Regions from separate parts of the Rhizobium hidalgonense genome, predicted to be linked through region 1. Evidence: riboswitches for the same ligand, from Rfam matches in the RefSeq annotation. Region 1 holds a riboswitch; each other region holds the start of a gene.
The links. A riboswitch is a leader RNA that binds a small molecule or an ion and turns the genes downstream of it on or off. The one in region 1 is predicted to bind cobalamin.
Positions count from the first base shown of each region.

Region 2: another riboswitch for cobalamin. It lies ahead of FFM81_RS08065 (ABC transporter substrate-binding protein); the one in region 1 lies ahead of cobU (bifunctional adenosylcobinamide kinase/adenosylcobinamide-phosphate guanylyltransferase).
Region 3: another riboswitch for cobalamin. It lies ahead of metE (5-methyltetrahydropteroyltriglutamate--homocysteine S-methyltransferase); the one in region 1 lies ahead of cobU (bifunctional adenosylcobinamide kinase/adenosylcobinamide-phosphate guanylyltransferase).

Region 1 covers NZ_CP054027.1:1,839,963-1,850,283, reverse strand. The annotation lists gene cobN (cobaltochelatase subunit CobN) at 1-190, opposite strand, end outside; gene cobW (cobalamin biosynthesis protein CobW) at 195-1,244, opposite strand; gene cobU (bifunctional adenosylcobinamide kinase/adenosylcobinamide-phosphate guanylyltransferase) at 1,249-1,773, opposite strand; cobalamin riboswitch at 2,100-2,495, opposite strand; gene FFM81_RS08760 (chloride channel protein) at 2,748-4,538, shown strand; gene FFM81_RS08755 (adenylate/guanylate cyclase domain-containing protein) at 4,593-5,651, opposite strand; gene FFM81_RS08750 (SDR family oxidoreductase) at 6,070-6,840, opposite strand; gene FFM81_RS08745 (cobyric acid synthase) at 6,922-8,376, opposite strand; gene FFM81_RS08740 (glycine betaine ABC transporter substrate-binding protein) at 9,062-10,063, shown strand; gene FFM81_RS08735 (hypothetical protein) at 10,082-10,321, shown strand, end outside.
Region 2 covers NZ_CP054027.1:1,703,446-1,713,766, forward strand. The annotation lists gene FFM81_RS08030 (helix-turn-helix transcriptional regulator) at 22-846, shown strand; gene FFM81_RS32550 (hypothetical protein) at 918-1,061, shown strand; gene ftsZ (cell division protein FtsZ) at 1,646-2,668, opposite strand; gene FFM81_RS08040 (hypothetical protein) at 2,917-3,378, shown strand; partial or broken gene ilvB (biosynthetic-type acetolactate synthase large subunit) at 3,725-5,435, shown strand; gene FFM81_RS08050 (hypothetical protein) at 5,544-5,957, opposite strand; partial or broken gene FFM81_RS32650 (hypothetical protein) at 6,163-6,360, opposite strand; gene FFM81_RS08055 (hypothetical protein) at 6,478-7,071, shown strand; gene blh (bifunctional sulfur transferase/dioxygenase Blh) at 7,185-8,465, shown strand; cobalamin riboswitch at 8,633-8,887, shown strand; gene FFM81_RS08065 (ABC transporter substrate-binding protein) at 9,044-10,060, shown strand; gene FFM81_RS08070 (FecCD family ABC transporter permease) at 10,057-10,321, shown strand, end outside.
Region 3 covers NZ_CP054027.1:484,269-494,589, forward strand. The annotation lists gene FFM81_RS02320 (DJ-1/PfpI family protein) at 1-11, opposite strand, end outside; gene FFM81_RS02325 (DUF779 domain-containing protein) at 100-492, opposite strand; gene adh (aldehyde dehydrogenase) at 693-2,201, opposite strand; gene FFM81_RS02335 (helix-turn-helix domain-containing protein) at 2,370-3,329, opposite strand; gene msrB (peptide-methionine (R)-S-oxide reductase MsrB) at 3,533-4,018, shown strand; gene FFM81_RS02345 (TIGR03862 family flavoprotein) at 4,015-5,223, opposite strand; gene FFM81_RS02350 (MerR family transcriptional regulator) at 5,296-5,718, opposite strand; gene FFM81_RS02355 (heavy metal translocating P-type ATPase) at 5,790-8,036, shown strand; cobalamin riboswitch at 8,076-8,344, shown strand; gene metE (5-methyltetrahydropteroyltriglutamate--homocysteine S-methyltransferase) at 8,449-10,321, shown strand, end outside.

The DNA.
Region 1 (10,321 bases):
GGTGCTTGAGGCTCATCAGGCTCGCAAGCCTCAGCGAATGCCGCCCCTCGCCGCCGTGACGGGCGGCCGCGATCGCCGCAAGCTCGCTGTCGGCCGCCGACAGGAACAGGATATCGCCGGGCGTCTGCCCGAGGTCGATCGCCTCCTCGCCGTCGCTGATCGTTCCCTGTTGAGCCAGAAGCAGATGCATGGGCTTACGCCAGCGCCTCGATCGCCGCCCTTACCGCACCCTCATCCATTTCGTGCAGGCCGATGACAACGAGGCGCGTTGCGCGCGTTTCGCCCAGGCCCCAAGCCCGGTCGAAGTAATGGTCGATGCGGCTGCCGACCGCCTGCAGCTGCAGGCGCATCGGCTTGCCCGAGATATCGACGAAGCCCTTGAGGCGCAGCACGTCATGGGTTGAGATGATCGTCTTCAGCGCTTCGACGAAGCCGGCGGGATCGGCAACGGCGCCAAGCTCGACGACGAAGCTGTCGAATTCATCGTGATCGTGCGGCGCGCCGTCCTCATGCTCCAACTCGTGATGCGACTTGCGGTTGGCGATATCATCCTCCGTGCCGATGCCGAGGCCGAGCAGGATGCCGGCCGGAACCTCGCCGTTTTTCGCCTCGATAATCACCGGCTTGCGCACGGTGCGGGAGGCGACTTCGTCACGCACGCGGCCAAGGCCGGCGACGTCGATCAGGTCGGTCTTGTTGAGCACGATCAGATCGGCGCAAGTGAGCTGGTCCTCGAACAGTTCCTCGATCGGGCTTTCGTGATCGAGCGATGCATCCTCACTGCGCGCCGCATCAACGGCATCATGGTCGTCGGCGAAGCGGCCGGCGGCGACAGCCGCACTGTCGACCACCGTGATGACGCCGTCGACGGTCACCTGAGTGCGAATGTCGGGCCAGTTGAAGGCGGCGACCAAAGGCTGCGGCAAGGCAAGCCCCGAGGTTTCGATGACGATATGGTCGGGCCGCTGCTCTCGTTCCAGGAGCTTCGTCATCGTCGGAATGAAATCGTCGGCAACGGTGCAGCAGATGCAGCCATTGGTGAGCTCGATGATATCGTCCTCGGTGCAATTCTCAGCGCCGCAGCCTTTCAGCACCTCGCCATCGACACCGAGATCGCCGAATTCGTTGATAATCAGCGCAATCTTCTTGCCCCCGGCATTGGTGAGCAGGTTGCGGATCATCGTCGTCTTGCCGGCGCCGAGGAAGCCGGTGATGACGGTTGCTGGAATCTTCTGCTGGTTCATGGACTTAACCCTTCATTTTCATCGGCAGACCTGCCGCGATAAAATAGACTTCGGCGGCCTTCGCCGCGATCGATTGGTGCAGCCGGCCGGCATGATCGCGAAAATCCCGCGCCATGCGATTGTCGGGAACGATGCCGAGGCCGACCTCGTTGGAAACGAAAACGAGCCGCGCCCTGGCGCCAGGCAGGAAATCGGCAAGCGCCGTAAACTCCGCTGCCAAATCACGCTCCTCCATCATCAGATTGGTGACCCAGAGCGTCAGGCAGTCGATCAGCACGATGCGCCCCTCGCCGTCGATGGCGGCAAGCTTGCCGACAAGATCGAGCGGCTCCTCATGCGTCGTCCAGGAGGGACCGCGGTCGGCCCTGTGCTGATCAATGCGCGCCCGCATCTCGTCGTCCCAGGCGCGGCCGGTGGCGAGGTAGTGGCGACCGAGGCCGGTCGCGACGACGAGGGATTCGGCAAAACGGGATTTGCCCGAGCGTGCACCGCCGAGGATAAGGGTGGAGTTGGAGGGGGCGATCGTCATGCGCAGATGGCCTCGTGCGAGAATGCGACGCCCCGCCACACTCCCTCATTCCTTTGCTCGTCACAGGAATCCAGCCACGGCGCGTCCGCGCCGTGAATGACTCCATACAGACTCTCAAGAATTCTCCCGCGCCCAAGGACTTGGGCGCACTGGATTCCTGTGACGAGCACAGGAATGAGGGAGGATAGGAAAGTGCGTATCACACGCCCCTCACCGAGAGGGACGGAATGGCCACCCAATGGCGCCGCACCAGGCCGCGCCGAATTCAATCGTTCAGCCAAAACAACCTCCGTGCTGGCAGCGGGCCTCTTGCCCAGGGGTGGGCTTCTTGCCCGGCACGAATGGCAGGTCTCCTGGCTCGCGGGTATCGGCGGCGATCGGGGCGACCCGTTACGGTCGCCCCTGATCGTGCCAGCGGGTCTGCCTCGCCTTCCCGGCTGCATCGGCGAAGAGGTGGACGATTCGTAGAAATAGAGGCGTCCGACCCCGGTTGATCACCATGCATGTCCAGTGGCTTTTCCGGCATGTCGCCCGTCCCGTCCGCCTGCACCATTGCGAGGCCGCCGGCCGAAAGGGCTCGATGCCGGATGGAAGACCCTGACCGCTCTACAGTCGCGGGGTCGGCTGTGATGAAGGCCCCCGGTTTGGGTCCGCCCCGTCACATTCCCTTTTCATCCGGAAAGGCATTACACCGATCCGGAACCATCCGTTATATCTGGATGGTCAGGCGACCATCCGTTGAGGGATGGTTAGGCAAGCTCAAGGGTGAAGTCAACCGGCCTTGGCGGTGGGCCAATCGTTTGCGACGCGGCACGCTCGGCCAAACACGACTTACCCTACCAGAATTATCGTCATTTATCAGAGACTTACGTCATAAATATTTGACTCTCGCGCCGGCTTTTCGCCGCAATTGCAAGGCAAGCGGACGGCATCACCGCCCTTGACCGGGTCTCTCCCCGCCTAGTTGTCTAGCCATGTTTATGAAATTGGATCAGCGCCGCCTGCGCGCGCTGCGTGTTTTCTTTGATCCGGAGCGGTTGCGCGCGCTGACCCGTCGCAGCGAGGTCGGCCTGTCGCTCGCCGGCGCCGTCGTCGGCATCGCCTCGGGACTTGCCGTCACCGGTATGAGCTTCGTCTCCAATGAATTGCACCAGCTGGTCTTCGGCATATCGGACGACGAAAGGCTGAGCTCCTCATTGATCGAAGACAAGCTGCTGCTGCTCACCGCCCCCGTCGTCGGCGGCGTCCTGCTCGGTCTGCTGCTTTTCGTCCTGGCGAAACGGCGCAAGAAGCCAATGGTCGATCCGATCGAGGCGAATGCGCTGCATGGCGGCCGCCTGTCCTTGACCGACAGTATCATCGTCGCGGTGCAGAACCTGATTTCCAACGGTTTCGGCGCCTCGGTCGGCCTGGAGGCCGGTTATACCCAGCTTGCCGCCGGCCTCGCCTCGAAATTCGGCCTGAAGCTGCAGCTTCGCCGCTCCGACCTGCGCGTGCTCGTCGGCTGCGGTGCGGCCGGCGCCATCGCCGCCGCCTTCAACGCACCGCTGACCGGCGCTTTCTATGCCTTCGAGCTGATCATCGGCACCTATACGATCGTGTCGCTGACCCCCGTCGTCGTCTCAGCCCTCGTCTCGACCCTCATCGCGCGATTACTCACCGAGGGCGATTTCACCATCGATATCGGCAGCTTCGGCTCGGTCGTGCCGGCCGATTATATCCCGGCTCTACTGCTCGGCGTCTTTTGCGCCGGCGTCGGCATCCTGCTGATGCAGGGCGTCGCCTTCATCGAAGAACTGGCGCGCAAGAGCGCGATCGCCCCGCCCTTTCGCCCGGCGCTGGGCGGCATCGTTGTCGGGCTCTTGGCGATGATCTCGCCGCAGGTGCTTTCGGCCGGCCACGGGGCGCTACATCTCAACCTTTCCCGCGACGTGGCTGTCCCGGCGCTGATCGGCCTCTTTCTGTTGAAATCGCTGGCCTCGGCGATCTCGATCGGCTCGGGCTTCAGGGGCGGCCTGTTCTTCGCCTCACTGTTCATGGGCGCCCTGCTTGGTAAGCTTTTTGCTTATTGCGGTCCCTATTTCGCCGATGCGACGCTGACGCCCGTCATCTATGCCGTTGTCGGCATGAGTTCGCTTGCGGTCGCCGTCATCGGCGGGCCGCTGACGATGACCTTCCTGGCGCTCGAAATTACCGGCGATTTTCCGATCACGGCGCTGGTGCTCGCCGCCGTCATCACCTCCTCGCTCGTCGTGCGCTCGACCTTCGGCTACTCCTTCGCCACATGGCGCTTCCATCTGCGCGGCGAAAGCATCCGCAGCGCCCATGACGTCGGCTGGATCCGTAACCTGACGGTGGACAAGCTGATGCGCGCCGACGTCAAGAAGGCCAGGGCCGGTATCACGCTGGAAGAGTTCAAGCAGGCCTTTCCGATCGGCTCCACCCAGCGCGTTATCCTCGTCGAGGAGAGCGACAAATATCTGGGCCTCGTGCTGGTGCCGGAAATCTACGCCAACCCGACCGACGCGCAGGACGAGGGCAAGACGCTCGCCGATTTCATCCACTACCGCAACGATTTCCTGCAGCCACAGATGAACGCCAGGCAGGCGGCGGCGATCTTCGACAAGAGCGAAAGCGAAGCCCTTGCCGTCGTCAATAACCTGATCGAACGCAAGGTGATCGGCCAGCTCAGCGAAAGCCACACCCTGCGCCGCTACAGCGAAGAACTCGACCGTCGCCGCCGCGAAGTGTCAGGCGAGATCTGAGCCGTTACGACCTGCAGCGTCGCGCGTCTTTCAGACACACTATGATATTTCGAATCAGAGAGTAGCCACGGCAAGCTTGAACACATCGGCCCTCTTCGAAACGCCGCGCAATTCGAACGATCCCAGACGTTCGCAGGCAGTCCCGCAGGCGACGGCGAAGCTTTCCGACATCAGAAGGTGCTGGCCAAGTTCGCCGCAGAGTTTCTCCAGCCGCGAGGCCTCGTTAACCGCCCTGCCGATCACCGTGAAATCAAGCCGGCCGCGCGCGCCGACGTTTCCGTAGAAGACCTCGCCAAGATGCAGGACGACGTCGACGCCGATATCGGGACCGCCCTCACGCTTCCGCTGAAGGTTCAGAGCCTCGTTTGCCTCCAGAACATTCCGTGCGGCGGCAAGCGCGGCCGTGCAGGCCTTCCGGGGATCCTCGCCCTCCTCGCTGCCTGTCGGAAAGATCGCCAACACGCTGTCGCCCATGAACTTGAGGATTTCGCCGGAATTTTCCTCGACATGCCGGCCGATCAGCTCGAAATGTTCATCCAGAAACCTCGCGATCTCGCCCGGCTGATAGACTTCGGTCAATGCCGTGAAGTTTCTCAGATCCGCAAGCAGGACCGCAGCATTGATGGCAGCGCCCTTTCCTCTCTGGATATCACCTGCGAGGATGCGCGCGCTCGTCTTGGCGCCAGTATAGACCGCGAGGATGTCAGCGGCGGTTTTCGATGCCGCGATGCGGTAGCAAGCCAGCCCAAGCGCCGGAAAAAGCTGTGTGACAACAGCCAGTTGATCGTCGGAAAATCCGCCCGGCAGGTCGCTGGTCAACGACAGGCTGACGCCGCGCAGCGCAGCCTCCTTCGGGAACTCCAGCAGGTTGACCAGATGATCCGTGCCGCCGCCAAGCGCGAATTCAGCCAGCTGCGGATAGCTGTCGATCCCCTCTCCGTCGGCAAGAATCCAACGCCCAGACGCTTCGCCACGCCCCAGAAGATAGTATATTGGCGTCTTCTCGAACTTCAGCACTGCTGCTGTGCCATATTCGGCATTCTCGATCGTGGTCGCCCCGCCGCGCAGGAAATTGGCCGAGACGCCGCCATACATGGGATGAATGGACGGCATCGCGATGCTGCCTCGCCAAATGGGAAAACCATCGGCGATCAGCCGATCGCATAATCCGGTAATCAGCTCGCTAATATGCTCGCTGGTGATTCCCTGCTCTATCAGCCAGTGGATATGATCGTTAATTTTTAAAACCTCCGCATCGGGCCGAGAGCCGGAGAAGCCGTCTTACAATCGAGGCCAGGCACCGGGAACCGCGGGACAGGCGCTGAAACAGCCATGTCGCGCATGCCATCCATTAGCCTGCTTCGCGTCACGATACTACTCCCACGCGAATGAAGGATGCGGAATTCGAGAGGGGCAAACGCGGGTTACGGATGACAATGCCTCAGTCTCCCAGTGGCTAGCGAAGCTACTCCAGTTTGAGGCTCGCGAGGCGATAAAAGGCGACCTCGCGTCGCCACACGATCCCAGCCGCTCACATCCTGACTGTCATGCCGCCGTCGACCGTCAGCACATGGCCATTGACGAAGGAAGCGGCGGCGCTTGCCAGAAACAGCGCCGCGCCGGCAATCTCGTCCGGGCGTCCCCAGCGCTGGACCGGGATGCGCTCGCGCACGAACGGCATCAATTCCTCATTCGCGGCCATCGCCGCGTTCGTCTCGGTGGCAAACCAGCCGGGCGCAATCGCGTTGCTGGTGATTCCGTGTGGGCCGAATTCCACCGCCATGCCGCGCATCAGGCCGGTCAGGCCCTGCTTGACTGCCGGATAGACGCAATCGCCGGGCATGACGACATGGCCGCTGATCGACGTCACCGCGATCAGGCGGCCGTAGTTGCGCCGTTTCATCAGCGCGGCCGCATCGCGCGAAAGCGCGATTGCCGCAGCAAGATCGGTGCGCAGCAGCTCGATGATCGCATCATCGTCGAATTCGGCCAGCGGCCGCCGGTCGCGGGCGCCGACATTGTTGATCAGGATATCGAGACGGCCGTGGAGTTTTTCGATATCGGCCATCACTTTACGCTGTGCCTCGCGGTCGGCGATGTCAAATGCGGCGGCTTCCGCCGTCCCGCCTGCGGCTTGGATGGTCCTGACGGCATCTTCCAGCGTTGCCGCCGTCCGCCCCGTGACGATGACATGCGCGCCAGCCTCAGCAAGGGCGCGTGCCATCTCGAAGCCCAGGCCACGGCCGCCGCCGGTCACCAGCGCCACCTGATCCACCAGTGAAAATCGATCCAATATGCGCATGGGATTCATCGCTCTCCACCGGATTCGCCGCGCCGATTAATGGACTCAGTCAACTAATTTGGCAAGAGGAGAACGGTGGACCTAACCGACGAACCCGGCCAACCAGCGCGGGTCGAGGTGACGCTCCAGTTCTCCGGCGACCTCGTCGAGCGCCCGATCGACGCTCTCGCGGTAGTTTCTCCGCTTACCGGAGAGCCCAAAGCTCTGAAGCAGCTGGGCGCGGTAGGCGTCGCTTCCGAACAGCCCGTGCAGATAGGTGCCCATGATCCGGCCGTCGGCCGAAAGCGCTCCGTCGGACGCGCCGTCGATAATCGCCGATGGCCTGTCGCAATCCGGGCCGCGGGTGATGCCGAGATGGATCTGGTAGCCGGCAAGCGGCGCGTCATATTCGGTCGAGCGGGCCTGGCTGTTGCGCACGGTTTTCTCAGGCGCCATCTCGGTCTCGACGTCAAGTAGCGCCAGCCCCGGCGTCTCGAGCGCCCCGCCCTCTATGCCGAGCGGATCATGCACCGTCCGACCAAGCATCTGGTATCCGCCGCAGATGCCAATTACCCGGCCGCCGCGCCTGACATGCGCCTGAAGATCGCGGTCCCAGCCTTGAGCGCGGAAATCGGCGAGATCCGATATCGTCGATTTCGAGCCGGGAAGGACGACGAGGCCGGCGTCCGCGGGCAGCCGTTCGCCTGATCGCACGAAGACCAGCTCGACATCCGGCTCGGTCCTCAACGGGTCGAGATCGTCGAAATTGGCGATTCGCGGCAGCACCGGCACGGCAATCTTCAGCGCCCCCGCTCCGCCCCTCGCCAGACGTTCAAGCACGACCGAATCTTCGGCCGGCAGGCGCGCCGCGGCCTGCAGCCATGGCACGACGCCGAAACACGGCCAGCCGGTAAAGCCTTCGATGGCGCGGATGCCATCGTCAAACAGCGAGACGTCGCCGCGAAACTTGTTGATGATATAGCCCGCAATCATCGCCCGGTCCTCGTCCGGCAGGATCGCATGCGTGCCCACCAGCGAGGCGATGACGCCGCCGCGGTCGATATCGCCGACGAGTACGACAGGCACGCCGGCCCGCGTCGCAAAACCCATATTGGCAATATCGCCGGGCCTGAGATTGATCTCGGCCGGCGATCCGGCACCCTCGACGATGACGAGATCGGCACCCGCAGCGACTTTTTCGAAGCTTTCGAGCACGGCGCCGAGCAGCTGCGGCTTCAGCCGCTGGTAGTCGCGCCCCTTCGCCTGGCCGAACACCCTCCCCTGCACGATGATCTGGCTGCCGTTATCCGAATGCGGCTTAAGCAGTACAGGGTTCATGTGCACCGAGGACGGCGTGCGTGCAGCCAGCGACTGCAGCCACTGCGCCCGGCCGATTTCGCCGCCGTCATCGGCAACCGCCGCATTGTTCGACATGTTCTGCGGCTTGAACGGCCGGACGGCGAGCCCGCGATTGGCCGCCAGCCGGCAAAGGCCGGCGACCAGCACCGTCTTGCCGACATCCGAACCGGTGCCCTGCAGCATGATCGCTCTTGCCATGGTGGCCGCCTTTCGCTGGGGCGAGGCCTACAATGGCCTGTTATACCGGGTCAAGCTTCTCGCAAAAACGCGAAAACCGCGCATGGCCTTGGCTCTGCGCGGTTTGCCGAAAACTCAGGCGTCTTCGCCCCTACACGGCGAAGCTCGCTTTCTCCGGTACGCACTACCTGAACCGGAGAAGCGGCGGTCATTCCCGCCACGACCCAACTGATAACGGCACATTCTTACCGGAGAGTTATTGAAGGCTTACGCAAAAGTTAATTTCGATCTTTTTTGACTTTCGCGCCGAAATTTCTGCCGAAGATCCGCCGGCGATCGCCAAGAGCGTGGAGTTCGCTTGAAGGCGCCATTTTCGGGATATTGAGATAAATTCTTCGAATTCAATCATTTAGTTCAGCAACCTTCAGCAGAAGACGGTTGATTTCTGCGAGCGAACGCGTAGGCTTCCAAAAAAACGCCATTTTCGAGCCATGACCTGCGACAAGCTGCCGGAGAGCAAGGCGAAGGCGCCGATGAACCGGAAACGTCTGTCTATCGCGGTATCGCCCGCGAGGCATTTCCTTTCGGGCGCCAGAGAAGCTTGCCGCTGATATCCGATCTCCGGCTGCGCGTCCGTAGATTCAACGTATCACAGCATTCTTAGCGCGCATGAAAAGACGCGGCGCTGTAAAGAAGAATTCGGGGAATGACGATGAAGACGTTTCTGATTCCGGCCGTCTTTGCCGCGGCTCTTTCTATGGTTGCGCCGGTCGAAGCCGCAGAGTGCGGCAAGGTTTCGATCGCCGAGATGAAATGGGCCTCGGCCGGTATTGCGGCGAATTTCGACAAGATCATCCTGGAAAAGGGCTACGGCTGCTCCGTCACCATCGTCGACGGCGACACCCTGCCGACCTTCGCCTCGATGAACGAGAAAGGCACGCCAGACATCGCCTCCGAATACTGGATCAATTCCGTCAGAGCCTTGCTCGATCAGGCCGTCAGCACCGGCCGGCTGGTGCAGGGAGCCGAGATCCTGGCCGATGGTGCGGTCGAGGGCTGGTGGATCCCGAAATTCATTGCCGACGCCCACCCTGACATCCGGTCGGTCGAAGATGCGTTGAAACATCCCGAACTCTTCCCCGCCGAGGACGATGCGGCGAAGGGCGCAGTCTACAATTGCCCCGCCGACTGGAGCTGCCAGATATCGACCACCAACTTGTTCAAGGCACTTGCCGCGGACAAGAAGGACTTCGAACTCGTCGAAACCGGCAGCCCCGAACGGCTCGATGCCTCGATTGCCCGCGCCTTCGAAAACAAGGTCGGCTGGCTCGGTTATTATTGGGCGCCGACGGCCGTCCTCGGTAAATACGATATGACGCGGCTGAGCTTCGGCGTCGGCCACAACAAGAGCGAGTGGGACCGCTGCACAGCGGTTGCCGGCTGCACCAGGCCGGAACTTAATTCCTACCCGGTCTCTCGCGCCTTCACCTTGATGACCCGGTCTTTTGCCAGCCGTGCCGGACCTGTCACCGCCTATCTCAAAACCCGCAAATGGGACAATGCGACAATCAACCAGGTGCTTGCCTGGCAGGACGAAAACCGCGAAAGCAACGAGGATGCCGCGATCCATTTCCTTCGCAATTACGAGGGCCTGTGGATGAAATGGGTTCCAGCCGATGTAGCCGAAAAGGTCAAGGCGAGCTTATAACGACAAGCAAGATCAAGCATGGACGATTCGATGACCGGCAATGTTCCCTTTCCCGACCGCGATACCGTCGCGGAAAAGCTCGCCGCGCTGTCAGAGACGGACAAATCATATCTGACGCTGCTCATGGAGAATGTCGCCCAGGACGATAACCTGCTTGACGGCCTGCGCCGCCATCTCGATCTTGCCGCTGGTTCGCGGTTCCTCAACTCGCTGAAGCTCGAAAATCTCGGCCTATGGCTCGGAGCCCAAGCGCCGGAT
Region 2 (10,321 bases), 140 kb from region 1:
CATGGTATAAAGGCTAATAGGATGGGCGAATTCGTCGCCACCGACAATCTTCTCGGCAGCTATCTCAAGGACCGCCGCGCCAAGCTCGATCCCGCCGCCTTCGGTTTTGCGGCAGAGAGACGGCGCACGCCTGGCTTGCGCCGCGAGGAGGTGGCGAGCCGCGCAAATATCAGCCCGACTTGGTACACCTGGCTGGAGCAGGGACGCGGCGGGGCGCCGTCGGCCGATGTGCTCGACCGGATTTCGCGCGCCCTGATGCTGACAGATGTCGAGCGCGAGCATCTCTTCCTCATCGGCCTCGGCCGGCCGCCCGAGGTGCGCTACCGCAAAGAAGAGGGCGTGACGCCGCGCCTACAAGGCGTGCTCGATGCGCTGGATCCGAGCCCGGCGCTGATCCGCACCGCGATCTGGGATGTAGTCGCCTGGAACCGGGCGGCGACCGTGCTGCTGACCGATTACGGCGCGCTGCCTCCGCAAGAGCGCAACGTGCTGCGCTTCATCTTCCTCGATCCGCGCGTGCGCGCCGCCCAGTACGACTGGGAAAGTGTCGCCCGCTTCGTCGTCGCCGCCTTCCGGGTCGACGCGGCGCGTGCGGGTGCCGCTGCCGAGGTTGAGCCGCTGGTCGAGGAACTCTGCCGCAAGAGCCCGGAATTCCTGGCGATGTGGCGCGACAACGACGTGCGCACCCACGGCGAGGGCGCCAAACACATCAAACACCCGGTCCTCGGGCTCCTCTCCTTTGAGTATTCGGCCTTTCAGGTGGACGGCCGGCCGGACCTCAGCATGGTGGTGTACAACCCCGCGACGGCTGAGGATACGCAGAAGATCAATGGGTTGCTGGGGTGAGTGAGGGAATTTGATTATCCCCATGATGGGCCAATCCACCGCCGCAATCCGGACAAATCTGCAGTGATGGTGTGCATCAACGCTCACAATATTTGAGCCGGGGTGACAATTATACCGCGATCGAGATCAAGCGCCGTCCGGTCGATCTCAAGGAGATGATCCCGCCGGCGGAATTGATCGATCCCTCTTCATGGGGCTTTACCGTTAGCGACTAAGAGGTGGGTGGGCATTGATCACGTGCTGCCACAGGCGCGCGATGCTCGTCCTAACATCGCCCTGCCGAAGGATTGCGGGTTGAATAATTGTATTTGACCTTGTCAACTTATGTAAGTATATATTTCTAATATTGAATAAATTAAGGCGTGTTGGAAAGAAGTGTTCCGTGGCTATCCGAGTTCTTATCGCGGCTTTTATTTTGAGCTTGTTGATATGGGGTAGTGTTTATTACGGGGTTGGCGGAATTTCTGGTGCGGTTTATACTTTACGTGAATTTACGGAGCGCGCGATCGGCAACGCGACAAACAGGCGGTAGACCCGTTGCGCCGGTGATCGGCGGATCCCCAATCAGAAAGCATCGACAATAAGGAAAAGCGACGGCGGATGCATGAGGCGGATGGGCTGTGGCGCGCCGGCCCGTTACCACCCACGGGCAGGACGGGAATTGCCGCAGCGTCGCGCACGTCCGATCCGGCAAGTATTCTGGCCGAACCCCGATATTGCCCCGCCCGTTTTCCATATGGCGGGGCAACTTTTATGGGGCAGCTCCGCCGTGAGCAGGCTGCTAACGTGGGCGGCGATGCTATTGCAGCGTACGTGTCTGGATCTGCGCGGCGGGGGCGTGAGGAGCGGATGCGGGCACGCCGCCGCCTTCCAGTCCCGTTGCCACCACCGAGACTCGGAACTTGCCGTCAAGGCTGCGGTCGAAGATGGCGCCGACGACGATGTCGGCATCGTCCTGTACCTCGTCGCGAATGCGGCTGGCCGCTTCGTCGACTTCGAACAGCGTCATATCCGAACCGCCCGAGATCGAGATCAGCACTCCCCTGGCGCCCTTCATCGAGATATCGTCGAGAAGGGGGTTGGCAATTGCGGCTTCCGCCGCCTTCATCGCGCGGCTCTCGCCGGAGGCTTCGCCCGTGCCCATCATGGCGCGGCCCATACCTTGCATGACCGACTTCACGTCGGCAAAATCGAGGTTGATCAGGCCTTCCTTGACGATGAGATCGGTAATGCAGCCGACGCCGGCATAGAGCACACGGTCGGCGGTCATGAACGCATCGGCGAAAGTGGTTTTCGCGTCGGCAATGCGGAAGAGGTTTTGATTGGGAATGACGATGACCGTGTCGGCTGCCTGGCGAAGCGCCTCGATGCCGACTTCCGCCGTCCGCATGCGGCGATTGCCCTCGAAGGTGAAGGGCTTGGTGACGACGCCGACGGTCAGGATGCCGGCCGCACGCGCGGCGCGGGCGATGACTGGGGCAGCACCGGTGCCCGTCCCGCCGCCCATGCCGGCGGTGACGAAACACATATGCGATCCCGCCAGATGATCCATGATCTCATCGATCGACTCCTCGGCAGCCGCATGGCCGATCTCGGGGAGCGAACCGGCGCCGAGACCCTCCGTCACGTTTGCACCGAGTTGAATGCGCCGCGTCGCCTTTGATGTGGCGAGGACCTGGGCGTCCGTATTTGCGGCGATGAATTCAACGCCCGCCAGCTTTTCCGCGATCATATTGTTGATCGCATTGCCCCCACCACCGCCGACGCCGATTACAGTAATATGCGGCCGCAGTCCCGAAATGCCGCTCTTGGCGTCCGTCATCGCACTCTCCTTGATGTTCTTTCACGCCACGCCCTCGTCGTGCCTAGCGAATCGACGCCTAGGATAGCCGCCCAACAAGGCGGAGGCGAGGCGAAAGACGTCTCGGGGCGACACTCCTGTGTACGTCGTCTTCATCGATCGCGGCCATGGCCTTTGCTGATTTCGCTCACTGGCCCACAAGGCATGAACCAAAGCCGCGCTGCGGTGTTTACAGACAGGCTTCTTTTTCCGGCAAAGGAACGATCCCCATGCAAAAACTTCTCCTTTCAGGCCTTGCTCTTGCGGCATTGGCCGGCACAGCCTTCGCGCAACAACCGCCTGCTCCGCCAGCCACGGGGACACCGCCCGCAGCGGCCGATACGGGCTCGCCACCGCCGCCGACGCCTCCACCACCGAATCCGTCTGCTTCCGGTGATGACGAGCCGATGACAAGCGAGCCGGATGCGCGGCCAAGAGATCGCCCCGATTACCGGTGGCATGGATCGAGGGGCGATATGGGCTTCCACGACGACAGGGGTTTCCGTGGCGACAGGGGCTTCCGTGGTTTCCGCGGTCATCGGCCGTTGCTGCCGCCGCCGTCGAAGGCCGCCCATTTCCGGATCGAGGACGGGGACACCAGGATTGATCTGAAATGCGCCGAAGACGAACCGATGAAAGCCTGCGCCGACCTGCTGCTCCAGGTGATGGACCGCCTGCAAGGCCAGGACTAAGCTTGAGCATTCTGGCATAACCAGAATGAAATACGACGGTGCGACCGCCCGCATTCTCGCGCGGGCGGCTTCGTCCCCTCCGGAAGCATTGACGGTGCGCCGATTTACCTCTAGCTATGCTGCCCATGAAAATGGCAATGGTTCTGGCAGTGGTGATCGGGCGCATGGGCAGGGTGGTGTAACCATCCGGCGAAAGCTCCCATGCGCGGTAAGCAGGCTCCTGACGGGGCCTTTTTTTATGCCCTGAATCCGGGCGGGCGCCTCGTCGGACTTCCACACATCATTACACTGATCAAGGAACGGAACCATGAGATCCCGTCATTCCATCGACATCCCGCGCGCGCAGATGACCGGCGCGGAAATCGTTCTCCAGGCGCTGAGAGACAACGGCGTCCAGCACATTTTCGGCTATCCCGGCGCTGCCGTGCTGCCGATTTATGACGAGCTTTTCCAGCAGGAAGACATCAGGCACATTCTGGTTCGCCATGAGCAGGGCGCCGGCCATGCCGCCGAGGGTTATGCACGCTCGACGGGCAAGGTCGGCGTCATGCTGGTTACATCGGGTCCCGGCGTCACCAACGCGATCACGCCGCTGCAGGATGCCTTGATGGATTCCGTGCCGCTGGTCTGCCTGTCCGGCCAGGTGCCGACGGCGCTGATCGGCTCCGATGCGTTTCAGGAATGCGATACCGTCGGCATCACCCGAGCCTGCACGAAACACAATCGGCTGGTCGGCGACGTCAATGACCTTGCAGCCACCATCCACGAGGCCTTTCGCATCGCCAGATCCGGCCGGCCCGGCCCCGTTCTGGTCGACATGCCCAAGGACGTGCTGTTTGCGAGCGGCAGCTACAAGCCGCCGGAGGTCGTCGCCCCGAGAACGAGCCACCAGCCGGACCGTCGCGGCGAGATCGGGGAGATCGAGGCTGCGATCGCTCTTATGGCAACGGCGTGCCGGCCGGTCATCTGCGTGGGCGGCGGCGTCATCAATTCCGGCCCTGAAGCGGTAAGACTGCTGCGCGAGCTGGTCGATCTCTGCGGCTTTCCCGTCACGTCGACGCTGATGGGGCTCGGCGCTTATCCCGCTTCCAGCCCGAACTGGCTGAAGATGACCGGGCTTCATGGCTCCTATGAGGCCAACATGGCGATGCAAGACTGCGACCTCATACTCTGCATCGGGGCGCGTTTCGACGGTGGGCTCACCTCCAGCGTCGATGGTTTGTCACCGAGTGCCCGGAGGATTCATATCGATATCGATGCTTCCTCGCTCAACAAGACCGTACGCGCCGATATCGCCATCCGCGGCGATGCCGCCAAGGTGCTTGCCGACCTCGTTCGTGTGTGGCGGGCGCTGCCGCGGGCACCGGACCGGGCGAGACTGACCGAATGGCGGAACGCGATCGCGGGCTGGCTGGCACGGCGATCGTTTTCCTACGCGATGCGCGAGGACGTCATCATGCCGCAATATGCCATCGAGCGGCTTTATGAACTGACCAAGGATCGGGAAACCTACATCACGACGGAGGTCGGCCGGCATCAGATATGGGCGGCGCAATATTATCGCTTCGAGCAGCCGAACCGCTGGATGACATCAGGTGGCCTGGGGACGATGGGATACGGGCTGCCCGCCGCCCTCGGCGTGCAGATCGCCAATCCCGACAGCCTCGTCATCGACATAGCGGGCGATGCCTCGGTGCAGACGACGATGAAGGAAATGTCGGCCGCCGTGCAGCACAAGGCGCCGATCAAGATCTTCATTCTCAACGGCGGCGATCAGTTAACGCAACGGCAGCACGGAAACCCGGATTTCGTAAAACTTGCGGAAGCCTATGGCGGACAGGGCATTCGCTGCGAGAGGCCGGCCGAACTCGACGATGCGATTACGGAGATGATCGAGGTGAACAGGCCTGTTCTGTTCGACTGCCGCGTCGCCGAATTCGCCGCGCCTGCCGACGACTGGGGCGGGCAGGGCGTATCATAATATGTTGCTGCCCGGCGAGGTTGGCGACGCGCTGTTTGCCGCGTCAGCCGATGTTGGCGGAGAGAGTCGCGTCTAGCGACTTTGGAACACGGTTTGAAATGTCAGTCGCAGCTGTGGATTCTGCGACTGACATCGAGCCATCAGGCCTCCGGCTTTAGGGAGAGGTTTTCAGCGCTCGGGCCGGCTATTTGATGACGCTTACGTTCATCACGGTCTCCTGGATCTTCCCGTACCCGTAGGGCGATCTCAGAACGAACCTGTCACTGCCGATGTAGCCTGGCTCCGGTGTATAATATCCAACCACGCCTCCAACCTTAACCGTCCGGCATTTCGCCAGCTTTCCGGTTGCGCCGGGAAATACCGGTTCGTGGACAATCTGGAGACGGCCATGCTTGGGCTGTTCCACGATATGCGTGGCCGGATAATCGGCGTGGCTGCAATCGTCATTGATATGCCAGGTCTGGCCTATCTTCGTCTTTTCACCACTGAGCGCTGTTATCGATTTGGACTTTTGCCTGAAGCTGTCGGAGGTTGTGGTGCAGCTCGAAAGTGAAATTGCTGCGATTGCCAGTATCAAGTATGAAAAAATGCTTTTCACTATAAATCCTCAACTTTTGCTTGAATGAATATTGGATTTTTCTGAGGAGTCAATCAGGGTGCGAAACCGGATCCGGCAGTCGATGGCCACCCTCGTCCTTCGAGGCCCCTGCGGGACACCTCAGGATGAGGGCGGAGAGAGGACGCGGCTTGTGTCACCGGAATGTTCTGCGGCGTGCCAACGGCCAGACTCTGCGTGGCGCGGCTCAGCCGCAACCCATCGCAGCGGGAAACCTTTGCCGACCGAGTGAATGCTGTCGACTCGATGCCAGGCGCCTCACACGCCATTCCCGAGCGATCACCCGCCAGGCGGCCGGCGGGGTAGCGAAGGCGCGGGAGAAGGCGCGGTTGAAGGCGGCTTCGGTGGCGTAGCCTGCGTCGTCGGTGATCGCCGCGATTGACTGTGAAAAGCTGGGGCTGGGCAGAAATGTCTGCGAAAGCCTCCCGCCGCAATGCTTGCACGAAACAATGGACCTGTGAGATTGTGCATTTGGGATTGCATGATCAGGGCGGAGTGGCGGATGCGGCTGGGTGACATGCAGTCTGTTCTTCAAATCAGCGTTGCGTTGAATCTGGCGTATTTTTCGTTTCGCGAGATACGCACGCCGGCTTTGAAGCAATACGATCGCGCCATGAGGCAGACCGACGAGACCATTGCGCGGGCTCTGGCGCTTTACCGATCGGTACCGAAACCGGAAAAGATCTTGCCGGGCAGCGAGGAGACAAGCGCTTGGATGACGGCGGATGTGGAGGCTCAGAAATTGAACCTTCATATCTGGAACCAGCGTCGTTCGCAGGCACCGTACAGCGAAAACATGTATTCTTACGATAAGGCTGTCAGCTACGCGGCGCTTGTTGTCGGCGCCATCGCTTTCGTTCTTCTGGTACTGTGCTCTGCCTTTGCGGGAGAGGCCATTCGCATTCGCTATTTTCTCGGCGTCACCGGGATTTGCCTTCTCCCGACCATGATGGCTGTCGCCTACAGCTGGCTGATAGCGGGCATGGTGGAAAAAGAGATTGGCATCGTGAAGGACAGGGCGCTCGCTGTCGAACAGGAGATGCATCGCTTTACAGAGAAGGTGCCGCGCAAATATTTCTCCGCGCCGGCACTATAGGACGTGAGGCTTGCAGCATGGTAGAGCGCGCATCCTTGCGCTCAACAATATACTTATGAGATTGTATCGATATACATGCGATACTGTATGATGCAGGCAGCGCGGGGGCTTCGATGACATCCGTGAAGGTCAATGAACAGATATCGGTGGCGGGGCAGCCCGATGCCGCCGGTTTTGCCGCTTTCGCGGCAGACGGCTTTGCCGCCGTCATCAATGACCGGCCGGATGGGGAGGAGCCGGGGCAACCCGGCAATGCAGCGGAGAAGGCTTCCGCAGCCGCCGCCGGGCTCGCCTACAGCTTCGTGCCGGTGAAGGGGACCGAGATCACCGAGGCCGATATTCACGCCTTCCAGGCCGCGATGACGCAAGCGAAGGGACCGATCGTTGCCCATTGCAAGAGCGGCACGCGGGCGCTGACGCTCTATGCGCTCGGCGAAGTGCTGGACGGGCGGATGAAGCCCGGGGATGTCGAGGCGTTCGGTCAAAATCTGGGCTTCGATCTTGCCGGCGCGCGCCGCTGGCTGGAAAAACGGACGGGGCAGGCGGCTGATGTGAAGGCCTTCTTCGAACCCCGCACCAGCAGTGTGCAATACGTCGTTTCAGACCCGGCGACGAAACGCTGCGCCGTCATCGACCCGGTGCTTGATTTCGACGAGATGTCGGGTGCGACGGGAACGGCCAATGCCGATGCCATCCTCGCGCATATCGAAAGCGAGGGGCTGGCGGTCGAGTGGATCCTCGACACGCATCCACATGCCGATCATTTCTCCGCCGCGCATTACCTCAAAGGAAAGACCGGCGCGCCGACGGCGATCGGCGCCCATGTCACCGACGTCCAGCGGCTCTGGAAGGAGATCTACAACTGGCCGAAGTTCGAAGCCGACGGCTCGCAATGGGATCGGCTGTTTGGCGATGGCGACACTTTCGAGATCGGCGGGCTTGAAGCCCGCGTGATGTTCTCGCCCGGCCACACGCTTGCCTCGGTGACCTATGTGATCGGTGACGCCGCCTTCGTTCATGACACCGTGTTCACGCCGGATTCCGGCACGGCGCGCACGGATTTCCCCGGCGGCAGCGCCAGCGCCCTCTGGCACTCGATCCAGGCGATCCTGTCGCTGCCCGAGGACATCAGGCTGTTTTCCGGCCACGACTATCAGCCCGGGGGCCGTCACCCGCGCTGGGAAAGCACGGTGGCCGCCCAGAAGCGCGCCAATCCGCATATATCAGGCATCGACGAGGCCGGCTTCGTGGCGCTGCGCCAGGCACGCGACCGAACGCTGCCGAAACCGAAGCTGATGCTACACGCGCTACAGGTCAACATCCGCGGCGGACGGCTGCCCGAGCCGGAGGATAATGGCCGGCGCTATCTGAAGATCCCGCTGGATGCGTTGTAGCAAGGCGCAGCGTTGCGGCGCGTGCTTCGAGGCATCGCACTCGCAGGCTGCGCATCGCAGCATGAGGGACGTTGGCGGATGCCGCGAGCCACGACAGACAGCGCTCCCACGTTCCCTCTCCATTTCTCAACTCCCCCGCAATAGTCATTGACGCCGCCCGGGCAGGCGACGTAACTGGGGGCGACGGTTCCCTGAAGATGACTCCAAGGGGATTAATAGGGAACACGGTGAGGACGACCCAGTAGGGACCGAGACCGTGGCTGCCCCCGCAACTGTAAGCGGATTGTCCATCATCCCGGGGCGAGCGCTTCAGCGTCCATCCCCAGGGGCCTTGGCCCAGCCACTGCGCATAGCGTGCGGGAAGGCGGTTGAAACGGCGTATATCCGCAAGCCAGGAGACCTGCCGTCAATCACGATCCAATCAACCGGGCGGGGATGCCCGGACAAGGAACAGACATGATTGACCTTCTGAACCTTTGCCTCATATCGGCATGCATCCGTCTCGATTGGGCCTCCTGCGGCGTAATCTACGCGTAAGCGTGATTTCTGCCCCTCTTTTCCCTTCATCGAGGTTTTCCATGCGCCAAATTCTCGCCACCATGACATTTGCCTTCGGGCTCGCAGGCCTTGCGGCACCAAGCCTTGCCGCAACCCAATATCCGCTGACCATCACCAATTGCGGCCAGCCGGTGACCTTCCAGAAGGCACCGGCAAAGATCGTCTCGATCGGCCAGGGCATGACCGAAGTCCTCTTTTCGCTCGGCCTTGCCGACAAGATCACGGGTACGGCCGTCTGGGTCGGTCCCGTCCTGCCGCAATATGCCGAGGCCAACAGCAAGATCAAGCGGCTTGCCGACAACGATCCGAGCTTCGAATCCGTCGTCGGGCAGGAGCCTGATCTGGTGGCGGCCGAGTTCGAATGGCATGTCGGCGCGCAGGGCTCGGTCGGCAAACGCGAGCAGTTCGCCGACCTCGGGATCAATACCTATCTCGCGCCGGCCGATTGCGTCGCCAAGGTCAACACCGACGGCGGTGACGGCGTGCGCAAGGAGCTGTTCACGATGGACCTGATCTACCAGGAAATTGCCGAACTCTCTGAGATCTTCGACGTCAAGGAGCGCGGCGATGCATTGATCGCGCAGCTGCAGAAGCGCGAGGCCGATGCCGTGGCGTCGATTTCAGGCGCATCGGGCAAGAACCTGCCGGTGGTCTTCTGGTTCTCCAGCAAGGACGTCAACGGCGACGCCTTTATTGCCGGCAAGAACAGCGCACCGGCCTATATCCTGAAGACGATCGGTGCGAGGAACGTCGTGACGACGGAAGAGGAATGGCCGCTGGTCGGCTGGGAAACCATCGCCCAGGCAAACCCTCAAGTCATCGTCATCGCGACGATGGATCGCCGCCGCTACGCGGCCGACGATCCCAAGGTCAAGGTCGACTTCCTCGAGAACGACCCGGTCACAAGGGAATTGGATGCCGTCAGGAACAAGCACTTCGTGATGATGGACGCGCAGTCGATGAACCCGACGATCCGGACGATCGACGGCATCGAGACATTGGCGAACGGCATCAAGTCTTTCGGCCTTTCGCAGTGAGCGCGATCTCCGCCAGGAAACAGGGATGGTGGGCGCCGGTAGCGCTCACCATTGCAGCGTTTCTGCTTCTCGGGCTGATGGTCAGCCTTGCCGTTTCCATCGGCGAGATCGCCATCCCGCTTGCGACGACGGCAGAGGCCGTCTTGAACCGGCTGTTCGGAACGGATTTCGAACTCAGCCGCATCCACCAGGGCATCGTCTGGGATTATCGTCTGAGCCGGGCGCTGGTTGCCGCAAGCGCCGGCGCGTCGCTGTCGCTTT
Region 3 (10,321 bases), 1.4 Mb from region 1:
GAGGCTGGCATCGTATCCTCCTTTGAAACCAACGGCTGGAGATTAGCAAACAGCGACAGGCAGAAGGTACTATGGGAATACTACAGGCGAAATTCCCGCTCAAAGCGGCCGGGCTCTCACATCCGGGACGGCGCAGGCCTCGCCGCCGCCGAAGAGGCGGGAGCGGGTGAGGAAGCGTTTCTCGCGGCCATTATCGAGCGAGAACATGCCGCCGCGGCCGGGCACGACATCGATGATCAGCTGGGTATGTTTCCACGCCTCGAACTGGCTGGCGCTGATATAGACCGGCACGCCGCCGATCTCGCCGAGTTTGACGTCGCTGTCACCGACCATGAATTCATTAGCCGGATAACACATCGGCGAAGAGCCGTCGCAGCAGCCGCCGGACTGGTGGAAGAGGATATCGGGATGATCGCGCGTGATCTCTGCGATCAGCGCGAGTGCCGCGTCGGTCGCGAGCACACGCGGTTCGCCGTTGACGGTGGTTTCCATGGTTTTCCTCCGCACGTTTGGGGAAAGGGATTCCCCTCCCCAACCCCTCCCCACAAGGGGGAGGGACTTAACTTATTGAAATGCCTCGCTCTAAAAGCGGCATATCCCTTGCTGAGAGTTCGGCAAGGAAAGCTGGTGGAGCGGCATCGTCAGCCCCTCCCCCTTGTGGGGAGGGGTTTTAAACCTCTCCCATATCAGTCTCAGAAGAAGCCGAGCGCCTTCGGGCTGTAGCTCACCAGCATGTTCTTGGTCTGCTGGTAGTGTTCGAGCATCATCTTATGGGTTTCTCGGCCGATGCCCGACTGTTTGTAGCCGCCGAAGGCGGCATGGGCGGGATAGGCGTGGTAGCAGTTGGTCCAGACGCGGCCGGCCTGGATCTCGCGGCCGAAGCGATAGCAGCGGTTGGCGTCGCGGCTCCAGACGCCGGCGCCGAGGCCGTAGAGCGTGTCATTGGCGATTTCGAGCGCTTCCTTCTCGTCCTTGAAAGTCGTGACCGAAACCACCGGCCCGAAAATCTCCTCTTGGAACACACGCATCTTGTTGTGGCCCTTGAAGATCGTCGGCTTGACGTAGTAGCCGTTCGCCAGTTCGCCGCCGAGATCGTTGCGCGTGCCGCCAGCCAGCACCTCGGCGCCTTCCTGCTTGCCGATGTCGAGATAGGCGAGGATCTTTTCCAGCTGTTCCGTCGATGCCTGGGCGCCGATCATCGTCGCGCTGTCGAGCGGGTTGCCCTGCTTGATCGCCTCGACGCGTTTGACCGCCTTTTCCATGAAGCGGTCGTAGATCGACTCCTGGACGAGGGCGCGGCTCGGGCAGGTGCAGACTTCGCCCTGGTTCAAGGCAAACATCGCAAAGCCTTCGAGCGCCTTGTCGAGGAAATCGTCATCCTCAGCCATCACGTCGGCGAAGAAGATGTTCGGCGATTTGCCGCCGAGCTCCAGCGTCACCGGAATGAGGTTCTGGCTGGCATATTGCATGATCAGCCGGCCGGTCGTCGTCTCGCCGGTGAAGGCGATCTTGGCAACGCGGGGGCTGGTCGCCAGCGGCTTGCCGGCCTCAAGGCCGAAACCGTTGACGATGTTGAGCACGCCGGGCGGCAGGAGATCGCCGACCAATTCGGCCCAGAGCAGGATCGAAGCCGGGGTCTGCTCGGCAGGCTTGAGGACGACACAGTTGCCGGCGGCAAGTGCCGGCGCCAGCTTCCAGGTGGCCATCAGGATCGGGAAGTTCCACGGAATGATCTGGCCGACGACGCCGAGCGGTTCGTGGAAGTGATAAGCGACAGTATCGTGGTCGATTTCGCCGATCGACCCTTCCTGGGCGCGGATGCAGGAGGCGAAATAGCGGAAGTGGTCGATCGCCAGCGGAATGTCCGCCGCCATGGTTTCGCGGATCGGCTTGCCATTGTCCCAGGTTTCGGCCTGGGCGAGCAATTCCAGTTTGTCTTCCATGCGCTGGGCGATCTTCATGAGGATATTGGAGCGCTCGGCAGCCGAAGTGCGGCCCCATTTCTCCTTGGCCGCATGGGCGGCGTCGAGAGCGAGATTGATGTCCTTTTCATTGGAGCGGGGAATGTCGCAGAGCTTGCCGCCGGTGACGGGCGTCAGGTTTTCGAAATATTTGCCTTCGACCGGCTCGCGCCATTCGCCGCCGATATAGTTGCCGTATTTCAGCTTGAACGGCGACTCGACGATTTTCTGATGAAGCATGTCATCCTCCCATGGTGATCCAGGTTCCAAGTGAACCAGTGGGAGGAAATTGTGCGGATTTTGCTGAAGGGAACAGGGGAGGTCTTCCATACCGCAGTGCACACTGTCGCAGACATGCGACAGATCGCATAAGGACCGCAGTTGTCGGCGGAACCTTCGGCCGCTTCGTCAATGCAGGTCGAACTTCTTCATCTTCCGGTGCAGGGTGGCGCGGCTGATGCCGAGCGCGACGGCTGCCTGCGAGACGTTGCCGCTGGTGCGCGACAGTGCCCGCAGCAAGGCTGCCTTTTCCGCTTCGATAATCTCTTCCTGCTGTGAGACACCAGCTTCATGCAGCGCATCGGCGGCCGGAATGCCGGCGGCAATCCGCTTGTCGTCCAGCTGCAGCGCGATGCGGGCGGCCCGTGTCGCGCCGAGCACGAGGTCGTGCCGGTCGACGGCAAGCAGGGCGGCGGCGGAATTGGCGCCGGCCGGGACCATCAGAAAGCGGGCGCCTATGAAGGCCGAACGGAAGAGGTTGAGTTCGATACGCATCGCCGCATCGCGCACGGTCTGCGTCAGGATCGCCAAGGTCATCTCGTTGACGTCTTCACGGCAGGTGGAGATGTCGAGGGCTGCGGCCAGCCGGCCACGATGATCGCGGATCGGCGCGGTCGTGCAGCTGAGGCTGGTATTCGAGCAGAAAAAATGCTGGTCGCGGAAGATGGCGACGGCGCGCTCGTCGGCAAGGGCGGTGCCGATGCCGTTGGTGCCGATGCTTGCCTCGGTCCAGACCGAGCCGGTCCAGAGGCCGAGTTCGTGAAATTCCTTGTCGTCGCCGGCAGCCCCACGGCGTTCCAAGGCGATGCCGTTCTTGTCGGTCAGAAGCAGGCAGCAGCCGGCCTTGCCAACGGTGTTAAAGAGGCGATCGAGTTCTTCCGTCGCGCTGGCGATCAGCTGCCCGGACTGCTCGCGGGCACGGCGGAATTCCTCGTCGGTCAGGCGCAGCGGCGCCCGTTCATCCTCGGGGGCGAGCTGGTGCATGGTCATGCATCGCCGCCAGGAGGCGACCACTGGAGAACTGGCCGCGGCGGAATCGCGCTGGGCAGACGTGTAGACGTGATCGGCATGTGCTGAGTTTTCGTGCATCGGCTCCTCCCACCGAAGCATAGTCTGATGGAAAAGCGGCGGGTTTGCAATCAGCCGGCGCCTGGTGGGTATCCAAGTGCGGCTCCTCCCGACAAAACAGTTGAATTCACATTTCGGTGTTCGAGCCGTCATCATGTAACAAAAGACCGCTCCTGTCCGTAGTTCTGTGCAGAAACGAAGTTTCCCGGCGAGGAGATCCGACGATGATGAACAGACGATTGTTGCTGATGGGTGTCGCTTTCGGGACGCTCGCGGTTCACTTGGGCCTGGCCGGCAAGGCGTTTGCCGGCGAGACCTTCGCGGTGACGCATAGCGAGGCTGAATGGCGCAAGCTGCTGACGCCGGATCAATATACTGTCCTGCGCCAGGCGGGAACGGAATCCCGCTTTACCAGCGCCTTGCTGCACGAGGAGCGGAAGGGCAATTTCGCCTGCGCCGGCTGCAATCAGGACCTTTTTTCCTCGGCGACCAAATTCGATAGCGGCACCGGCTGGCCAAGCTTCTGGGCGCCGCTGAAAGATGCCGTCGGCACCGAGAACGACTCCACCTTCGGCATGGTGCGGACCGCTGTGCATTGTAGCCGCTGCGGTGGCCATCTCGGGCATATTTTCGATGACGGCCCGAAGCCGACAGGGCTTCGCTACTGCATGAACGGCCTTGCCATGACATTCCATCCGGCCTCGGCCTAGCGCTGGATCCAGGCTTCGATGCCGCGCGCCGCCGCCCGGCCGGTCGCCAGACAGGCGGTGAGGAGATAACCGCCGGTCGGTGCCTCCCAGTCGAGCATCTCGCCGGCGACGAAGGTGCCCGGCAGCGCCTTCAGCATGAAGCCGTCGTCGATGCCGCTCCAGCGGATGCCGCCGGCCGAGGAAATCGCTTCGGCGATCGGCCGGGTTGCCAGAACGGGGATCGGCAGGGCTTTGATTATGCCGGCGAGACGTTCGGGGTCGGTCCGGTTGCGCTCGGGGGCGAGTTCGCGCAGCAAGGCCGCCTTGACGCCGTCGAGGCCGGCGCCCTTGCGCAGGCGGTTTGAGAAGCTCGATTTGGCATCCTGCCGCGCAAGATCGCGCGCCAGCCTTTCGGTCGTCCGGCCCGGGGTGAGGTCGAGCGTCAGGGCCGCGCTGCCGTGGGTCAGAAGCCGGTCGCGGAGGCTGGCGGCATTGGCATAGACGAGGCTGCCCTCGATGCCGCTTGCAGTGATGACGAATTCGCCGGGAAAGGTGCCGGCCTCGGATGTAGCGGTGACCGACTTCACCGGCTCGCCGGAGAAACGCTCGCTGAAGTTTTGGCTCCAGCCGACGACGAAGCCGCAATTGGCGGGCTGGAAGGCGTCGATCTCGACGCCTTTCTCCGATAGCCAGGGCAGCCAGCGCGCATCGGAGCCGAGGCGCGGCCAGCTTGCGCCGCCGAGCGCCAGCAGGGCGGCGTCGCAATGGACGATGCTGCGTCCTTCGGGCGTTTCGAAAAGGTAGCCCTCCTCGGCAAAACCGACCCAGCGATGACGGCTGCGCAGCGTGACGCCCTGCGCCTCCAATCGCCTGAGCCAGGCGCGCAGCAAGGGAGAGGCTTTCATCACCGTTGGAAAAACCCGACCGGACGAGCCGACGAAAGTTTCCGTCCCGAGCCCCGCTGCCCAATCCCTGATATCGCCAGGGGTAAAGGCATCAAGCGCGGGACGCAGACGGCCGGCGGCGGCGCCGAAGCGCGTGGCGAAACGGGCATAATCTTCGGAATGGGTGATGTTCAGGCCCGACTTGCCGGCCAGCAGGAACTTGCGGGCGAAGGTCGGCATGGCGTCGTAAACCGTCACCGCATGGCCGGAGAGCGAAAGCAGTTCGGCGGCCGCAAGGCCCGCCGGGCCGCCGCCGATGATGGCAATTCGCTTCTGGTTCATGGATGCCTTCGCCCGATTCTTTCTGCTGCAGTTTTGACGTGGGCGTTGGTTGCTTGCAAGATTGTCAGTTCGTCAGTGGCGCGAATGCGTGCACTGGCCGTGGTCGGCGAGAACCTCGATGACGCGGCATTGGTCGACCCGGCCATGGCCGCAGCCTTCCACCATGGTTTCCAGCTCGGCCTTCAGCGCCATCAGGCTGCGGATGCGCTGTTCGACCTCGACGAGGCGGGCCTTGGCGATGGCATCGGCCGAGGCGCAGGATTGGTGCGGATCATCCTGCAGGGTGAGCAGCGTGCGGATCGCCTCGATCTCGAAACCGAGTTCGCGGGCATGGCGAATGAAGGCGAGGCGGCTGATGTCGGCGGGCTCGAAGGAGCGCTGGTTGCCCTCGCTGCGGCTCGGCGCGGCGAGCAGGCCGATGCTTTCGTAATAACGCACCGTCGGCACTTTGACGCCGCTCTGGCGAGCCGCTTCACCAATGGTGATCTTTTTCATGATTTTTCTCTTGCACCTCTAGTCGCTAGAGGATGTAGGAGAGATGCTTCTGTTTGACAAGGAAGCGGATCATGGCTGAAACGAGCGAGACACGATACCGGGTCGGCGGCATGGATTGCGCCTCCTGTGCAACCAAGATCGATACCGCGGTCAGGCGCGTGGCGGGTGTCGCGGATGTTTCCGTCTCGGTGATGGCCGGCACGATGACCGTCCGGCATGACGGCAGCGATCTCAAGGCGATCGAGAAGAAGGTGACGGGGCTCGGATATTCCGTCTCGCCCTTTGCCGGAGGCGTGGCGCCGACACATGACCACGGCTCGCATGATCACGGCGATCACGTGGGTCACGATCACGATCACGAAGGCCATGACCACGATCACGCAGGTCACGATCACGGCCTTGCCCGTGGCGAAAAGGAAATCGAAGGTCTGCATGGACATGACCATGGGCCGACGACCGGTCCCTGGTGGCAGAGCAAGAAGGGCCGGCTGACCATCTTCTCGGGTGCAGCGCTGATTGCCGCCTATGCGATCGGCCATCTGGTGCCGGCGATCGGATCTTATGCCTTCATCATCGCCATGCTGGTCGGTCTGGTGCCGATCGCGCGGCGGGCGGTCATGGCGGCTCTCTCCGGCACGCCATTTTCGATCGAGATGCTGATGACGATCGCTGCCGTCGGCGCCGTCATCATCAATGCGGGGGAGGAGGCGGCGACCGTCGTATTCCTGTTCCTCGTCGGTGAGCTGCTGGAGGGCGTGGCCGCCGGCAAGGCGCGCGAAAGCATCCAGTCGCTGACCGCGCTGGTGCCGAAGAATGCGCTGCTCGAAGAGAACGGTCAGACGCGGGAGGTGCCGGCGGAGAGCCTTGTCGTCGGCGCGATCATCATGGTGCGTCCGGGCGACCGCATTTCGGCGGACGGCATCATCATCTCGGGCGAGAGCGCGATCGACGAGGCGCCGGTAACGGGCGAAAGCACGCCGGTGCGCAAGGGCGTCGATGCCGTCGTCTTCGCCGGAACGGTGAATGGCGACGCGGTGCTCAGGGTCCGCGTCACGGCGGCCGCTGCCGACAATACCATCGCCCGCGTCGTCAAGCTGGTGGAGGAAGCGCAGGAATCCAAGGCGCCGACGGAACGCTTCATCGATCGGTTCTCGCGCTATTACACGCCCGGCGTGGTCGTGATCGCAGCACTTGTTGCGGTCTTGCCGCCGCTGTTGTTCGGCGGCTTGTGGAATGAATGGGTCTATAAGGGCCTTGCCATCCTGCTGATTGGCTGCCCCTGCGCGCTCGTCATTTCGACGCCAGCGGCAATCGCCGCGTCGCTTTCGGCGGGTGCGCGGCGCGGGCTGCTGATGAAGGGCGGCGCAGTGCTGGAAACGCTCGGCAAGGTGACGATGGTCGCCTTCGACAAGACAGGCACGCTGACGGAAGGCAAGCCTCAGGTGACCGATATCGTTTCCTTCGGATTGAGCGAGGCGCAGGTGCTCTCGCGCGCCGCGGTGCTGGAGCAGGGTTCCAGCCATCCCTTGGCGCTGGCGATCCTTAACCGCGCCAAGGCGGACGGCCTTCCCGTGCCGCCGGCCTTCGAGCTGGAAGCACTGCCGGGCAAGGGTATCAGCGGCAAGGTCGGCGGCGAGACGCTGGACCTGCTGTCGCCGCCCGCTGCCCGCGAGCGCGGCGCGCTGGACGGCGAACAGGAAGCGCGCATCACTGTTCTGAACGACGAAGGCAAGAGTGTCTCGGTCCTGCTCGTCGATGGTGTTGCGGCCGGCCTCATCGCCATGCGCGACGAGCCGCGCGGGGATGCGCAGGCCGGGCTCTCCACACTGAAATTGGCAGGCGTCAAGGCGATCATGCTGACGGGCGACAACAAGCGAACGGCGGCAGCCGTTGCCGGCATGCTCGGCATCGACTGGCGCGGCGAGATGATGCCGGAAGACAAGCAGCAAGTCGTCGGCGAATTGAAGCGCCAGGGCTTCATCGTCGCCAAGGTCGGCGACGGCATCAACGATGCGCCGGCGCTGGCTGCTGCCGATATCGGCATCGCCATGGGCGGCGGCACCGATGTGGCGCTGGAGACGGCCGATGCCGCCGTGTTGCACGGACGCGTCGGCGACGTCGCACGGATGATTGAACTGTCCAAACGCACGATGCGCAACATCCTGCAGAATATTACCATCGCGCTCGGGTTGAAGGCGGTGTTCCTGGTGACGACGATTGCCGGCATCACCGGGCTCTGGGCGGCGATCCTCGCCGATACCGGCGCGACAGTATTGGTAACGATCAATGCGTTGCGACTGCTTCGAATAAAGATATAAACATTTCTTTATATTTCTTGACGGCATCCGCTTGCGGGCGCATTCTCGCGGCATCGTGGTTCTGCGGATCGTTCGGTCCGGAGCTAAGAGGGAATTCGGTGCGGCGCTGTGTTGAATTGCTGCATAATTTTATCCTGAAATGGAATCCGATTTCAGGAATTATGCAGTAGCGCCCAATCCGAAGCTGCCCCCGCAACTGTAGGCGGAGAGCCGCCGTCCAATTGACGTCACTGGGAAAGACGCCCGGGAAGACTGGACGGTGGCAACGACCCGCAAGTCAGGAGACCTGCCACGATCGATAACGTCCACGGGCGGGGTGTCCCGGTGTGCCGCCTTCTGCGAAACGGTACCTTCATGTCCGTTCGTCGATGCGTCTCGCCAGTGCCTTGCCCATAACCTTCGGGGTAAGGAAATGAGCATCAAGACTGCAAATCTCGGCTTTCCGAGGATCGGAAGCCACCGCGAACTGAAATTCGCGCTGGAAAGCTACTGGGCCGGCAAGAGCAACGCGGCAGCACTCCTGGAAACGGCGAAAAAGCTGCGCGCCGAGAACTGGGAGCTGCAGCAGCAAAAGGGGATCGCCATCATCCCCTCCAATGACTTCTCGCTCTATGATCATGTTCTCGATCTCGCGGTGATGGTCGGCGCGATTCCGGCCGCTTATGGCTGGAAGGGCGGTCCTGTCGATCTCGACACCTATTTTGCGATGGCGCGCGGCTCGACCGGCGAGAGCCATCACGGCGATTGCGGCCATGTCCACCATGGTCACGGGGTGCCGGCGCTGGAGATGACCAAATGGTTCGACACCAACTACCACTACATGGTTCCGGAACTCAGGCGTGACCAGGCGTTCACGCTGACTGCGAATAGACCGCTGGAGGCATTCCTGGAGGCGAAGGCGCTAAGTATCCATACGCGGCCGGTCATTCTAGGGCCAGTCACCTTCCTGAAACTCGCCAAATCCACCGAGGCCGGCTTCGACACGGTCGAGCTGCTCGACCGGCTGCTGCCGGTCTACGCCAAGATATTTGCCGAGTTGAGTGCGGCAGGTGCCGACTGGATACAGGTCGACGAGCCATGCCTCGTCCTCGATCTTTCCGACAGCGAGCGCGCCGCGCTCAACCAGACTTACCGGGCGCTTGGCGAAGTGGTGCCGGATCTCAAGATCATGCTCGCCGGTTATTTCGGCGACTTGGGCGACAATCTTCCGGCGGCAATTGAGTTGCCGGTCGCAGGCCTTCATGTCGATCTGGTGCGCGGGCCGCAGCAGGTCGAGATTCTCCTGGAAAGGACTCCTGATAGTCTCGTGCTGTCGCTCGGCGTCATCGACGGACGCAACATCTGGCGGGCCGATCTAAACGCCATCCTGAACAGGATCGCGCCGCTGGTTTCCAGGTTAGGGGAACATCGACTTCAAATCGCGCCGTCCTGCTCCCTCCTTCACGTGCCGATCGATCTCGATCTGGAAGCAGGGCTCGACGGCGAGCTGAAAACATGGCTCGCCTTTGCGACGCAGAAGCTGGACGAGCTTGCCGTGCTCGGCAGCGGTGCTGCGGACCGGAGCGGCGTTATCGGTGCGCTTGAAGCGTCTTTGCGCGCCGTCGCTGCCCGCGCCTCTTCCTCAAGGGTTCATGACGCCGGAGTTGCGGTGCGATTGGCAGGCATCGACGGGAGGATGAAACGCCGAGGTCGCGCATTCCTCGCGCGCAAAGCGCTTCAGGACGACCGGTTGCGACTGCCGCTCTTCCCTACGACGACGATCGGTTCCTTTCCGCAGACGCCGGAAGTGCGCAAGTCGCGCGCGGCCTATGTCAAGGGTGCGATCAGCGGCTCCGATTACGAGGCCTTCCTCAGAAAGGAGACGGAATCGGCGATCCGCTGGCAGGAGGAGATCGGACTCGACGTGCTCGTTCACGGCGAGTTCGAGCGTAACGACATGGTGCAGTATTTCGGCGAGCAGCTTTCAGGCTTCGCCTTCACCGCCCATGCCTGGGTGCAGAGTTACGGTTCACGCTATGTCCGTCCGCCGATCATCTTCGGCGACGTCTCGCGCCCGAAGCCGATGACGCTGGAATGGTGGCGTTATGCGCAATCGCTGACGGAAAAGCCGGTGAAGGGCATGCTGACGGGGCCGGTGACGATCCTCAACTGGTCCTTCGTCCGCGACGATCTTGCGCGTGCAGATGTCAGCCGGCAGATCGCGCTGGCGATTCGCGACGAGGTGACCGATCTCGAAAAGGCGGGTGCGGCGATGATCCAGATCGATGAGGCGGCACTTCGTGAAG